DNA from 3 places in the Lysinibacillus sp. NPDC093692 genome. Region 3 is predicted to be linked to each of the others. Evidence: riboswitches for the same ligand, from Rfam matches in the RefSeq annotation. Region 3 holds a riboswitch; each other region holds the start of a gene.
The links. A riboswitch is a leader RNA that binds a small molecule or an ion and turns the genes downstream of it on or off. The one in region 3 is predicted to bind cobalamin.
Positions count from the first base shown of each region.

Region 1: another riboswitch for cobalamin. It lies ahead of ACQKN4_RS19825 (ABC transporter substrate-binding protein); the one in region 3 lies ahead of ACQKN4_RS17310 (ribonucleoside-diphosphate reductase subunit alpha).
Region 2: another riboswitch for cobalamin. It lies ahead of ACQKN4_RS11940 ((2Fe-2S) ferredoxin domain-containing protein); the one in region 3 lies ahead of ACQKN4_RS17310 (ribonucleoside-diphosphate reductase subunit alpha).

Region 1 covers NZ_JBNNUW010000022.1:42,946-48,101, forward strand. The annotation lists gene ACQKN4_RS19815 (LacI family DNA-binding transcriptional regulator) at 1-405, opposite strand, end outside; gene ACQKN4_RS19820 (precorrin-3B methylase) at 887-1,552, opposite strand; gene ACQKN4_RS19825 (ABC transporter substrate-binding protein) at 1,614-2,609, opposite strand; cobalamin riboswitch at 2,787-2,973, opposite strand; gene ACQKN4_RS19830 (elongation factor G) at 3,114-5,054, shown strand.
Region 2 covers NZ_JBNNUW010000009.1:102,847-108,002, reverse strand. The annotation lists gene ACQKN4_RS11950 (energy-coupling factor ABC transporter substrate-binding protein) at 1-153, opposite strand, end outside; gene ACQKN4_RS11945 (energy-coupling factor ABC transporter permease) at 155-901, opposite strand; cobalamin riboswitch at 1,049-1,233, opposite strand; cobalamin riboswitch at 1,459-1,641, shown strand; gene ACQKN4_RS11940 ((2Fe-2S) ferredoxin domain-containing protein) at 1,781-2,152, shown strand; gene cobJ (precorrin-3B C(17)-methyltransferase) at 2,157-3,827, shown strand; gene ACQKN4_RS11930 (sirohydrochlorin chelatase) at 3,842-4,714, shown strand; gene cobK (precorrin-6A reductase) at 4,711-5,156, shown strand, end outside.
Region 3 covers NZ_JBNNUW010000017.1:54,992-60,147, forward strand. The annotation lists gene ACQKN4_RS17310 (ribonucleoside-diphosphate reductase subunit alpha) at 1-2,141, opposite strand, end outside; cobalamin riboswitch at 2,304-2,491, opposite strand; gene ACQKN4_RS17315 (hypothetical protein) at 2,602-3,285, opposite strand; gene ACQKN4_RS17320 (ECF transporter S component) at 3,282-3,776, opposite strand; gene ACQKN4_RS17325 (bifunctional adenosylcobinamide kinase/adenosylcobinamide-phosphate guanylyltransferase) at 4,115-4,507, opposite strand; gene ACQKN4_RS17330 (histidine phosphatase family protein) at 4,456-5,055, opposite strand; gene cobS (adenosylcobinamide-GDP ribazoletransferase) at 5,028-5,156, opposite strand, start outside.

The DNA of each region.
Region 1 (5,156 bases), on a different contig from region 3:
TTCATCCAAAGACTCCAAAGAATCTTTTGCAGAAAAAATGATTCCATCTACCTGTTGTTCTTCTAATAGTCGCAAATATCGCTTCTCTTTATCAGAATGATCATCGGAATTACAGATGATTAAACTATATTCTCTTTCATTCGCTTCATCTTCCACCCCCCGACATAATTCCGGAAAATAAGGGTTAGAAATGTTCGGAATAATTAACCCAAATATTTTCGATCGCTTCGTAACAAGACCACGAGCAAATTGGTTAGGCTGGAAATCTACCTCCTCCATAACTTTTAGTACCTTTTCACGTGTCTTTGGAGACATTCCCTCTTCTTTTTCATTCAACACTCGAGAAACAGTAGTAATGGAAACACCTGCTTGTTTCGCAATGTCTTTAATGGTCCATCGTCTCACAATCTTCACCTACTATTACTATAAAATCACATTTTAAGAAAACGTTTTACGAAAACGTTTTCTCAACTACCATATCATGACATAGTCAAATTGTCATTATTATTTCTGAATAATCAGAAAATAACAAACACAAGCCTTGTTATGATTTTTTCCTAAACGCTCCCTACTGGAATACATGGTCTGAAATGATAAAGTTATCCAATACTATGTAGAACGAGTAACACTATCTCTATGAAATCGAAACAACTCAACAATATTTTTTGTAAATAAAGAAGTTGGGGCGAAACTTAAACAGCGCAAGAAATCAATTTTTATAATGATAATTTCTTGCGCTTTTAAAAATTTTAGTTTTCTTATGCCCTAGCCTCTTAAGTAAGTCAATTTGATATGTTAATGATAAAATGCTTCTAGCTTTCTATCATCACGCGAAACGGCTTAGCAGACGCAATCAGTCGCTACGAGCCCACATTACGATAATTAGTCAGCTTAAATCCTTCCAATAATCAGCAGAATTTGTTCTGCGATGAAATTTATAAAAAGGTTCATTCGGACGAGCATGTTCCTTATAAAGTTCAATGATTTGCTTTAAAAAGCCTTCAATAAGCTCTACTCCTACCTTTTTCGCAAAGAGTGTCCCGGCTGTTGCATTCGCTCCCATCGGTACTGCTCCTAAATAGACATCAAAGCTATCCTTTTGATAAACAAGCCCAATATCATCATATACCGCATTATAACAGGCAGAGGCACAGCCATTAACGTTTACACGTAACCTTGTAGGGACAGTGATTCCTTCTAATGAATGATATAGCTTTTCTGTAATTGGTGCTGCCTCCATCTTGTCACCATCACAAAAATCACACGCTTTCATCGCTACAATTGGCCCTTGCTTTGCCACGTAAAGGCCAGCATCTTCTAGCTCCTCAATCTTCTTTTCAACTTCTACTGTTGAGATAGATAATAATATGCTATAAGAGGCAGAGTATTTTATGGCACCAGTTTCCCCTATAACCTTTGCCATTGTTTGGAATTGTGCAGGGGTATAATGTTTATTAATAATGCCTGGGCTTACGGCAAGGCGAGTAAAATCCCCATTATTGTTTAACTTTTCGAAGGTTTTGTCCGGTATATTCGAACGGAATGCATTCATAAATACTTCTCCTTATGAAAAAGGAGCTAGCCAATTGCTAGCCCCCAATTTATTGGATAGCTTAAAAGTTCTCAGGATAGAAGCCTTTCGCCAAAATTTGAATGGCTTCTGCAGCACGTACTCCTTCAGACGCGGCAGAAAGTGGTAGGATCACAAAGCGTTCGTTTTTGACCGCTTCCATTTCCTTCAAGGCTGGATCATTTTTCAAAAAATTTATTTTTGCTTTCGCTGATGTTTCTCCGTAATCTATGACAACTACGACTGCTGGATTACGTTCTACCGCATCTTCTTTGGACACCGTAGTCCAGCCTGATTCTACATCACCAAAAATATTTTTACCGCCGGCCATCGTAACAAGTTCATTCATAATGTTTTGTCCTGCAGTGAAGACTTCTTTATCACCACTATCAAACACTAGAACAGGCAGGTCTTCTCCATCTTGCGGTAATTTTGCACGGATATCCTCTACATCCTTTGTCATTTTTTCTATTAGTGCTTCTCCATGATCTTCAACACGGAAAATTTTTGCGATATTTCGAATATCTGCGAAAATATCGTCTAAAGTTGGTTTCGTCATGATTGAGGCTGTATGTAAATAAGTGTGAATGCCTAATGTTTCAAGCTCTTCTTGTGTACCAACACCTTTCTCTCCAAAGGCGCTTTTCCAACCACCAAATAAAAAATCTGCTTCTGCATCAATAACCTGCTCTTTTGTAGGATACTGTTTTGCTAACACAGGCACTTTATCGTAGGCCACTTGTAGGGGCTCATAAATTTTGTCATCTAAGTACGCCGTCCCTACCATTGAATCTTCTAGCTCTAAAGCCAACATAATTTCTGTCACGTGCTGATTTAAGCTAATCGCTTTTTTGGGGGCTTCCTTATATACTTGCGTCGTTCCATTATTTTCTATCGTTATGTCTGACTTTTCAGCTTGTGAAGGCTCTACCTTCTCAGCTTGTGTAGCAGATTCTTGTTTGTCCTTTTCACTACATGCACCCAATATAGCTACCAATGCGATCGCAAAGACTAGCCATAAGCTTTTCCATTTCTTCATGTCCTCTTCTCCTTTGATGTTAAATATATAGTAAGAAATCGTTTAGACTCCTTTGCTACCTGGTAGCGATTCTAGAAAAGGGCATAAAAAAACCCCCTTGTTTCCAAGAGGTTAGCATAGCAAAAGAAAGGTTTTTCAACCTGTTCACTATCCCCATCCTCGTGGATTCAGTAATAAATAAATAAATAAATATTGGCAGGTATCCTGGCTTAGGTTCATCATCTATACGCCTTCCCATAGCGTGGCTACAGTGGCATCTTGTATAGACTCCCCATTTACAGTTGCGGGACAGCATCGGATTTGCACCGATTTCCCTTTTAAGCAAATAACAAAGGTCATTTACACCAATACGTCGTTTTTATTTTGTTGAATATATTGATTGACAGTAGATTCACAATCATACATATATTAACACTATTGCGACATAAACACTATATGAAATATTTTTTATACCAATTCTGTTACAATGTTGTTAAATGAATGAATAGAAACGAGGATCTTTTTATGCATGTAACAATTGGAGTACTTGCTCACGTGGATGCCGGTAAAACAACATTTTCTGAGCAGTTACTATTTCATACAAACAGTATTCAAGCCCGTGGACGAGTGGATCACCAGGACACATTTCTAGATAATCATGAGCTGGAGCGTCAGCGAGGCATTACAATTTTTGCGGAGCAAGGCCGCATGACGCTTGGAAATGATACATATACGTTAATCGATACACCTGGGCACGTCGATTTCTCTCCAGAGATGGAGCGTGCCATTCGGGTTATGGATTATGCCATCATTATTGTTAGTGCTGTCGAAGGAATACAAGGTCATACTGAAACAGTGTGGCAACTTTTACGCCAATATCACGTTCCAACCTTCTTTTTTATTAACAAAATTGATCGTGAAGGAGCAAATGTTGAAGCCGTAATGGCTGCGCTTCAAAAGGATTGCTCTGCAGATGTTCTATTCGTAGACGAACCGCTCTGTTCCGACTATGTTTCAAACGACATAATGGAGTGGCTTGCCGAACGTGATGAACATCTTCTCGATGCTTTTCTCAATGAAACATTAGATAGCTCTAGCTGCCTTATTCATTTATCTCAGATGATTAAACAGGAAAAGGCCTTTTTGTGCTTTTCTGGCTCTGCCTTAAAAGATAGTGGAATAAAGGAATTCCTAACACAGTTCCCCCTCCTAACAGAGACACAATTTAATAACAATGCTCCGTTTCAAGGTGAGGTGTTTAAAATTCGTCATGATGGACATCAACGCTTAACTTTTATCAAAGCTTTGCAAGGAACGTTACATGTCCGTGATGAACTTTCATTTGGAGACGTGACTGAAAAAGTGACCGAGATTCGACTATACAATGGCAGCCGGTATGAAACTTCTCAAGAGGTAGAGGCTGGGGAGATTTTCGCAGTAAAAGGGATTAGTCAAGCAAACATCGGCGATATCATTGGTTGTTCGAGTAATTCTCAGCCCTTTGAGTTAGTACCAACTTTACAGGCAAAAGTACATTATGAAGGCGCTCAGCATATAAAGGACGTGTTAAAAACTTTCCGTATTCTTGAAGCAGAAGAACCTTCATTACGTGTACTATGGCATGAAAAATTTCAAGAAATTCATGTACATATTATGGGTGTCATCCAACTCGAGGTTCTTATCGAAGTGCTTCATGATCGATTCTCGCTAGATATTTCATTTAGCGAACCACAGATTTTATATATGGAAACGATCGCCACAACGGTGACAGGTTACGGCCATTTCGAGCCCTTAAAGCATTACGCAGAAGTCCATTTATTGATGGAGCCAAATACTCGCGGCACCGGCAATACATTTATCAATGCATGCCATGCCGATGATTTATCAATTGGACATCAACGACTCATTGAAAAACATTTATTCGAGCGCGATCACCATGGTCTCTTAACCGGTTTTCCAGTTACAGATATTCGCTTCACACTCTTAACAGGACGCGCACATAATAAACATACTGAAGGTGGCGATTTCCGTGAAGCAACATTCCGTGCATTACGACAAGGGCTCGAACAAGCAGAAAATGTATTACTAGAACCGTACTACCGCTTTAAACTTAAAGCTCCTAGTGATTTCATCGGCCGCATGATGACCGACATTCAGCAAGTTGCCGGTACATTTGACACACCAATAATAACTGAACATGATGCGATTGTAACCGGCCGAGCCCCTGTCTCAACATTTATGAGCTACAGTACAACCTTTGCCGCCTACACCAATGGGAAGGGCGTACTTTCCCTACAATTTGATGGCTACGATATGTGTCACAATACAGAAGACATTATTGCACAAATCAACTACGATAAAAACGCCGATCCCGACTATACATCCTCTAGTATTTTTTGTGCAAAAGGCAAAGGCTACTCCGTTCCTTGGCATGAGGCACAAGCAGCGATGCATTGTATTGACTAAATTCATAAAAACAGGACATGATTTGTTAGAACAATGTCCTGTTTTCTTATGTTTCGCGGAGAGTTACTATGCTTTTGTGGGTTATCTTGCTTCGCGCGGGTA
Region 2 (5,156 bases), on a different contig from region 3:
GCTTTCAAACCAAGGCTCGTAGTTAGCATCTATTTCACCAATTGCTGCCTCCGCTTCACCATCAGCACCTTCAAAATCTGCGCCTTTTTGAATGAAGAGGGGAATGATTGCTAACAACACAACAATTGCTAAGAGCAGTAAATTTTTTTTCATGTTAGTGAGCCTCCTTTGCCGAGAAAACGCGTAAAGCTTTTAATTCACTCACATTGTATTTTTTCAAGAAATTCATAACGATCACTGTTAAAATGCCTTCACTAACAGCAAGAGGAATTTGCGTGAACGCAAAAATACTAGCAAACTTTGTGAATGAAGTCATAAAGCCTCCGACCTCAGAAGGGAAGGCAAGCGCTAATTGTACAGAAGTGACAATATATGTACCTAAGTCACCAAGCATTGCTGCTAAAAAGACGGCTACTGAAAATGATAATCCCATTTTTTGAGAACCCTTAAAAACATAATAAGCAATAATAGGACCAGCAATTGCCATAGAAAAGGCATTAGCACCTAAAGTTGTCAGCCCACCATGTGCTAAAAGTAAAGATTGGAATAATAATACGATTGTTCCGATAACGCTCATCGCTAATGGTCCAAAAAGAACTGTCCCAAGACCAACCCCTGTCGGATGTGAACAACTACCTGTTACAGAAGGGATTTTTAAAGCTGATAGTACAAAGGCAAAGGCACCAGATAGGCCTAAAATCATTTTTGTTTCAGGATTTTCATCAATAGTTTTACGAATAGAACGTAATCCTAAAATAATAAACGGAATCGATAAGACCCACCAAAAAATCGCCCATTCAATTGGCAAAAAGCCCTCCATAATGTGCATCGCAAATGCACGGTCTGGTACGAATAAAAATGCCAATAAGAAATAACTAAGCTTCCAACCTGAGAATTTCAAAAATTTCTCCTCCTCACATTAAAATAGTTCGAATAGTATGCGATACGAAATCAAAAAAGCACTTCTCCAATTGTGGAAAAGTGCATAGCTAAAAATGCAAATAAAATTCTAATTTGCTCAGCCGCACACCTATCCTCGTAGGTTCAAACGATCACATATTTTTCGGCAGGTCTCCTGGCTTTAGTTCAACGTTTTATAGGCCTTCCCATCCTTTGGACAGTGACATTATCTATAAAACTCCCTAGTACAGTGGCGGGACCGCGCCGGACTTAAACCGGCTTCCCTTTTAAGCGAAATGATGAACAATTCGCACCGAAAAAAGATGAAGTTGTGATTTCACGACAAAGTGTAACATGAATTTCCATATATATGCTATACTTTTTAAGAAAAAATTTTTAATTGAGTGTCTATGTCGAAAATTCGGATAAATAGAAAAGGAATGTCATATTTTTCATTAAAAAATTACTGAAAATGTCACAAATTTAGAAAGAAATATTGAAATTTTAAAAAAATAAGCTATGATAGAAACAGTTTTTAATTTTACAAAAAAAATAAATTCATATAAAACATCCATAAGTGCTTGAATATTTTCAAGATAATAGGGAAATCGGTGAGAATCCGATACAGCCCCCGCTACTGTAATAGCTGATGAAATCGCGGATGCCACTAGTGAGAACTAGGAAGGCGCGAAAGTAAAAGGAAGCTTAAGTCAGGAAACCTGCTTATGTGATAATGCATGCAAACTTTTCGGAGGGAGAAGTTGAAGCGAGAGCGAGTACCTGTATATATTCGTTTTTATTTGGCTTCTACTAAACCTTTACTCTTCGTCTAGAGTAAAGGTTTTTCTTTTTCCTAAAAGCAAATGAGGGGAGAAAAACTATGACAACTTGGAATTTAGAAGGGATGAAAACACATCTTTTTATATGCAATGGTAGTAGCTGTATGAAAAAAGATGCTGAGGACATTACTCAGGCAATTCGTGATGAAATACAGGTACTGGAACTTGATAAGGAAATACATACGACAAGGACTCGCTGTAATGGTAGGTGTAAAGATGCTTGTGTTGTCATTGCTTATCCTCAAGGGAATTGGTACCGCGTGCCGACAACAGAGCATGCGAAGGCACTCGTACAAGATTTAAATCATGAATCTTTACATAATGAGCATGTCTTTACTTTACGTGAAGGATCTTTACAGCGTACAGCACAAACAACAGCCATTAAAGGTATTGAAAAGGTGAAAGAGGGGTAGCAAAATGGCGCAAAAAGGTAAGATTTTCGTAGTTGGCTTTGGCCCTGGAGACTTTAAACATATTACGACTCGTGCTGTAGAGGCACTACAACAAAGTCATATGATTATTGGTTATAAAACCTATGTTGAGCTTATTCAAGATTTAGTTAGTGCAAAGTCGATTATTAGTACTGGTATGACAGAGGAAGTTTCACGTGCACAGGAAGCTGTACGTCAAGCAGAGGCTGGAAGTATCGTATCGGTTATTTCTAGTGGTGATGCCGGTGTTTATGGGATGGCAGGATTAGTGTATGAAGTATTAATCGAGCTAGGCTGGACGGAAGCCACTGGTATCGAAGTAGAAATTGTTCCAGGTATTTCTGCTATTAATTCGTGTGCAAGTTTACTAGGTGCTCCTATTATGCACGACGCTTGTACTATTAGTTTGAGTGACCACTTAACACCTTGGAATTTAATTGCTAAGCGGGTAGAAGCAGCGGCAATGGCGGATTTTGTTATTGCGCTTTATAACCCAAAAAGTGGACGTCGTACGAGACAAATCGTAGAGGCTCAACGAATTTTATTAGAATATCGTTCGCCCGATACACCGGTTGGCCTTGTGAAAAGCGCGTATCGTGACCGTCAGGAAATTACGATGACGACTTTAGCAGAAATGCTTGAACATGATATCGGCATGTTAACAACCGTTATTATCGGGAATTCATCAACATTTTTCTATGACAATAAAATGATTACACCACGTGGTTATCAGCGTAAATATACACTTGGAGAAGAAAAACAGCCGTTACGACCACATCAACGACTGAAGGAAGAAAATGAACCATGGGCAATGAATCAAGAAACTGGGGCAGCGCGAAATGATTTTGCAACAGATCCGAATGCCAATCGTATAAAGCCCAGTTTAGCTATAACATCACAACCAAAGCCTAAAAAGTCATCGCTTGAAATGGCAACAGCAGCTCTGGCAAAGGTGAAGGGAACTAGCGCTGTGAAAGTAACACCTAAGCTCGTTCAACAAAAAATCGAATCGGTTTTTGAATTAGCTGTTAGTCCTGGGGTAGCCAATAAGTTTTTTACTCCTCAACAAATGATGACATTAGCTGAGGTAGTTGGTGAGGAAGGAACGATGGAGTATACACCAGACCACCAAATTCATTTGAAAATTCCTACGTCCGAGCCAGGAGAGATTACAGCAAAGCTTCGCGAAGTAGGCTTTTTACTAACACCAATTGGTGACGTACTTTCGTTAAAGGCTTGTGATTTCTGTTATGGAGAAAAAACTGATTCGATTCCATATGCGGAAGAGATTCAAGAAAAGCTTGGTGGTATATCGTTACCGAAAACATTGAATATTGGTTTTAATGGCTGTGGTATGGCGTGTTATCGAGCCGTATTTGATGATATTGGCATTGTTTATCGTAAAAGTAAATTCGATGTTTTTATTGGTGCCAAGCCGGTTGGTCGGACAGCACATGCGGCTCAGCCTGTTGTTGAAGGATTAGAGCCTGAACAGCTAATACCGCTTATTACCGACATTATCGAAGAATATAAAGCAAATGCACATCCAAATGAACGTTTGTTTAAATACTTCAAGCGTGTGAAAAAGATCCTACATTTTACGTATCAGGATATGTCTTCAAAAATAAAAGTTGAGCCAGCTCCATGCGGCGACTAGTGAGGGGTAATGAGATGAAAGCAATTTTATTTGTCGGCCACGGGAGCCGTTTAGAAGCAGGAAATGAAGAGGTACGCACGTTTATCGAGCAAATGAAACCTCGTATTGATGAGAATTTTTTAGTAGAAACATGTTTTTTAGAGTTTGCCTCGCCGAACATTGAAGAAGGTATTACGAACTGTGTGAAGAAGGGCGCTACAGAGGTGCATGTTATTCCGATTATTCTTCTTCATGCTGGACATTCAAAAATGCATATTCCAGCAGAAATCGAACATGCGCGTGAGCATTATCCAAATATTACGTTCACATATGGTCAAACAATCGGTATCCATGAAGAAATATTTGCGATTTTAGAAGATCGTTTAGCAGAAATAGGCTTTAATGCTGAAGAAGAACATAAAGATACCGCGGTTTTATTAATTGCACGAGGCGGCAGTGACCCATATGCAAATGGTGATTTTTATAAAATTACACGCCTGTTATGGGAGAAACTCCCGGTTCAATATGTAGAAAGCGCATTTATGGGGGTTACAGATCCTCGTGTTGAAGAAGGAATTGAGCGCTGTGTGAAGCTTGGTGCTAAAAAAATCATTATGCTACCGTACTTTTTATTCACGGGTATCTTAATGGAACGAATGAATGGGATGTGTAAGCAATTTAACGAAAAATATCCTGACTGTGATATTCAAATTGCCAACTATTTTGGCTATCATGAGCGTTTACAAAATGTGTTATTAGAGCGAATTGAACAAGCTGTGAATGGTACATCAACAGGTATGCAAGATTTAGAGAACTATCGTGCTTATGCGGCAGTACATGGACATGCGCATCATCATCACCACCATGACCATGAGCACCATCACCATGAAGAGGAGCCAGTGCAATGATCTTCATGTTAGCGGGGACAAGCGATGCAAGGAATCTAGCACTTGAATTACAGTCAGCAGGTTACGCTGTGACAGCAACGGTCGTTACTGATTCAGCAGCCTCAAGCCTTGCAGAAGTAGGCCTACCACATTTAGTCGGTCGATTAACGGCTGAGGAAATGGCGACGATTATTACGGAGCAAGGAAACCGTTTAGTTGTAGATGCCTCTCATCCATTTGCTGAAGAAGCTTCAAAAAATGCGATGGCAGCAGCCGAGCAAGCAAATGTACCGTATATTCGCTATGAACGTGCCCACGAGCATTATGCACATCCACTTATTACGATTGTGAAAGATTACGAGGAGGCTGCCCACTTAGCAGCTGAAAAACGTGGTGTAATTATGCTAACGACGGGCAGTAAAACGCTAGCGACCTTTACAAAGGTATTACATGGCTTAGAAAA
Region 3 (5,156 bases):
CTCGCCCATGCATTCATATGCAATGCTAGTAATTCTTTTGCCTTAATCGTATTTTGAACGTATAAATTAAGTGAAATGCCTTGGTCGATATGACGTGCTCGTGCAGCATTTTGCTTGATTGTCCAATTTTGATCGATGAAATAAGCAGATTTATAATACCAAGTCGTCACAGGTGATAGATCTGGTACTGTTACTGGAATTTTGTAATCCTTCTTCTCTTCTGAATAACTCTTTTGGAAAATAGGATCGATCGTAGCCGTACTACCCGCTAAAATAGATGTTGATGAGTTCGGTGCAACCGCCATGACGTAGCCGTTACGCATTCCTTTTTCAGCAACCGCCGCGCGTAACTCATTCCATTTATGACTGTCGTAGCCACGTTTGTCAAAATACGCACCAGTATGCCAATCCGAGCCTTCAAATAATGGGTAGGCTCCTTTTTCACATGCTAAATTGTTAGAAGCGCGAATTGTTAAATACGCAATTTCCTCATATAGCTTGTCCGCAAATTCTACAGCTTCCTCAGACTCCCATTGAATTTCTTTCAAAGCTAATAAATGATGCCAGCCAAATGTTCCAAGTCCAATGCCACGGTAGCGTAAGTTCGTACGCTCTGCTTGTTTAACTGGAATTGTATTTAAAGCAATAACATTATCTAACATACGTACTTGAACCGGGATTAATCGTTCTAAAACACCAGCCGGTACAGCTCTGCCTAGATTGATAGATGATAAGTTACATACAACGAAATCGCCAGGTTTGCGACGTGTTACGATGACATCATCTTCTAGAGTAATAGACTCGAACTCAGTTGCTGACATATTTTGAAAAATCTCTGTGCACAGGTTCGAACTATAAATCATTCCCTCATGCTTATTCGGATTCATACGATTTACTTCATCTCGATAGAACATAAACGGTACGCCTGTTTCAAGCTGCGAGCGCATAATACGCTTCATAATATCAATCGCTGGCACGACTTCACGACTTAATAATGGATTCGCAATACATTCTGCATATTTAGTACGGAAAGTGCCATCACCCTTTTTCTCATCGTAGAAATCCTCTAGTGAAAAGCCCATAACTTCTCGTACTTCATGTGGGTCAAATAAATGCCATTCCCCACGTTCTTCAACCGTTTCCATAAATAAATCCGGTAAGCATAGCCCTGTGAAAATATCATGGGCACGTAAACGCTCATCACCATTGTTTAAGCGTAAATCTAAAAACGTAAAGACGTCTTTGTGCCAAACATCTAAATAAACAGCAATAGCTCCTTGACGTTGACCTAGCTGATCGACTGAAACCGCCGTATTATTAAGCTGTTTAATCCATGGTAAAACACCACTTGATGCACCTTTAAAGCCTTTAATGGATGAGCCTCGGCTACGAATTTTGCCCATGTAAACACCAATACCACCACCGTATTTCGATAATGTAGCGACATCTGTATTCGTGTCATAAATACTTTGTAAACTATCATCTACTGTATCGATAAAGCAGCTAGATAGCTGGCCATGTGTTTTACCTGCATTCGATAATGTAGGTGTTGCCACAGTCATATATAAATTACTCATTGCCCAGTAAGATTCACGTACTTTTTCTAAACGATTTTCTGTTTCATCTTGCATAAGGGTCATCGCAATGACCATCCATCGTTCCTGTGGTAGCTCTACTGGTGTTTTTGTGTAATCACGGACTACATAGCGGTCCATTAATGTTTTTAAGCCAATATACGTAAACAATTCATCTCGACTTGATTCTAAATAGGAAGCGAGTTCTTGAAGATCCTGCTCACTATATTTTGTTGTTAAACTTTCATGATACAAACCAGCTTCTGTATAGCGTGCTAATTGTTCTGGGAAACCTTTATAAACATCTTGCACTGAAACGCCACGGCGCATTGCAAATTGATCATACAGTTTTTCTAAATAAATTTGAGCTGCGACAAATGTCCAGTATGGCTCCTCTTCATCAATCAGGCTAAGCGTTTGTAAAATCATCGCATCCGCCCATGCTTCAAATGTTGCATTGTCGTTTTTTCGTAGCCATCGATCCGATAATCTTACAAAACTTTCGATTTCTTCCTCCGTATAACTTTTCTTGAGCTTAGCAATTTGCTGTTCGATTTGAATTGTCATGTATACATTCTCTCCCTTTCTTTCTCCACCAACACAAAAAGCGATCACGCAACATTTATCGGTTACGTGATCGCAGTAAAATCGGAAATGGAAATGAAGGACATGCACACTAAGAAGTGGACAAATCTCTCGCCTCCACTTCTCAATCCCCGAAGAATGTGTTGCTGTCTTGAACAAATCGGCAGGTCTCCTGGCTCATGCTTCCTCCAAATGATGGCCTTCCCGTTCTTTACAGTGGCCTATTCATCATTTGTCAGCACTTACAGTTGCGGGGACAGCTTCGGCCTAAGATGACTCTTTTCCGAATTCCCTTTTAAACCATATTTGGTACCGCTCGTCCAAAATACTATATATTGTGTTTTAACTCCTAAACAAATCTAACATATAGTGTTTATAGTTGCAATAGGCGTTTTGCCCCTTGAATTTTTTTAAGTGTTACTTTTTCTCGAAGCAAGCCCGATTACAATGCAGTTTTACGTAGTTTTTCAAAATTTCTAGGAAAATATTTTTGTACTTGCTGCTCTTTTTCTGGATCAATTCCTAGCAAAACTACTGCACATGGACCAGCCGATTTCTCAACATCTAATGAACTTTTGACCTGTTGCTCGCCAAAAAGTCGGGTAAATTCTGCTTGTAGACCTTTTGATCCAACTGGCCATACTTGCTGCATGATTCCCTCTTTCCACGCTTGAAAAATAGGGTCCAGCTGTGCGACATCTTCAGGCTGTGCAAGGATTTCATTGCCTACAAGCGGCAGACCATATGTGTACCAACTTAGCTGCTCATGCTTAGTAGCTGTCCGTTTCTGCTGCTCCCCAAGCATCGTTATTGACAAACCTGATTGTAAAGTTGGCATATTGGTCTCTGAACTACCGTCTATTTGCGGACAAAAAAGACCAGCCTCATCAAAAACCTGCTGAATGCCTGCAACATAACGAGACCATGCAGCATCCCCTGAAAAATTAGCAAGTAAAATATGCCTTGGTAAAGCATTTGCAGCAAGCTGCTCTAAAAATGTAACACGTGCAGTAAAATATGCCGTAAGCTGATCTGGAGCAGACACAACATCTTGTAGCTTTTCGCCAATTGCAGCGGCATTATCGGTTGTCGCAATGAGCTCGCCTATTTTTATTGCATTTCTCAATGTACTCGACCTTCCTTACGCACAAATACCTTCGACAGAACTGGCATCGCCACCGCAACGATCACTAGATTAACTAGTGTTGCCAATGGAAGACTAGTCAATGACGTCCAATAAAATGCCGGACTAATAATAAAGTAAAATGGTATAGGTGCCACGACACCATTTAAAACAAGTGCCACAGGCCATTTCCAGAAATGCATTCCTTTTTTATGCATAACCCCAAAGATCCATACAACGATAAACATTTCCACAGCGATAATTATATGTAGTGGTCCAAAAGGGAAGCCAGTAGTTAAGGCTGAAATAAAATGCCCAATGACTCCTGCAGCACCAGCTAATACTGGCGATAAAAATACAACGCTCAAAAATGCCGGTGCAGAGTCAAGCGCAGCAGTTGTAATAAATGTTGGAATTTTAATGACTGCACCTACTGCACAAATTGCCGCTACCATGGCAGTGAGCGTTAATTTCATTAATTTTTGTCGATCCATCCCATTTCCTCTTTCCGTGAAATTTTTTCATTATAGCGTGTGGGGTTTATTTCCGTTGCGGCTGTGCACTTTGTAGCTGCCGCTTCGCTTTCGCACAGAGCAGAGCTTCCTGGGGGCGTCCGATGAGCCGCTTCGCTTCGCTGCAGGGTCTCGGGCGAACAGAACGTTCGAAGGCGTTATCACCGGACGTGATGCTATTAGCCTTCGTTCCTTTATATCGCTATTCCCCAAGGAGTCGTCTAGCCGTAACGAAGATCAACTTATATACAAAGTATGCGTCTTTGCAAATGTCATCCCCACTTTTTTGAAGAGCCATCTAAATTCTGCAAGACACTAAATCATTTAATTTGTTCCCCAATACCGTACCAAATGCGTACGACTTGTTCGGCTTCAGCAAATAATGCCTGGTACAAACGCCCACATGTATCACGCAATAATCGTGCCTGTTTTTCCATCGGCACAACGCCACGTCCCATATCGGTCACTATTATATACAAGGAACAATTTTCTTCAAGCGACTTTAGTCTTGTTAAAATAGTTCTGACAAGAGGTTCATCATCCTCAAGATTTTGTATTACGAGCCACTTTTCTATGTTTTTTATAACTAGTACATCACAAGTAGGAGCGCCATGAGGTAGAGTACCATCCACTAGCTCAACGTTTTGACCTGCAAGTAATTTCATGACATAGTCGGTTTTTCCACTATAGGCTCCTCCGATAAAGACATGCATCTTGCTCCCTCCTCCCAAGCCTTTCTTGAAAACGTTAAAGAAAACATTTTATCATGCGGTGTTTGATAAGACCAAAAAGGTTGCTCAGTTGGAGCAAAGGCTACGAGAAGCGCTCGAATAACCCCACCATGGACAACGAGATGATACACATCTCCCCCTTTTGGTAATGCAGTGAACCCTTCCAAAACACGCGCACAAAACATATCAAAGCCTTCTCCCCTTGGAGGTGGAGACTGTACAGGATCATCTAACCATGCACAATATCGATGATCGGATTGTAAGTCCTCATATGTGAGCCCTTCAAATTCACCGAAATTCGACTCTCGAAATCTCTGATCAGACACGTAAGTTGCATTCGGAAAATAACGGCCAGCTGTTTCCCTACAGCGTAGTAAATCACTACCATACACCTTCGTGACCTCTTGATCTACAATAGGGAGTAAAGATGCATCAGCTAATGAAGAATCTGTCCAGCCGATATAACGCTTCTCTAAATTTTCCTTTGTTGGTGCATGTCTCATTAAGTGCACAGTAACAACGTCACCCACAGTACAACCTCCATTCCTTCAATTGATGCACCGAGTAAATCCCCAGAAACACCGCCAAAGTTCCGCACTGTAAATTGCCGAAAAACTAAAAAGGCAATCGC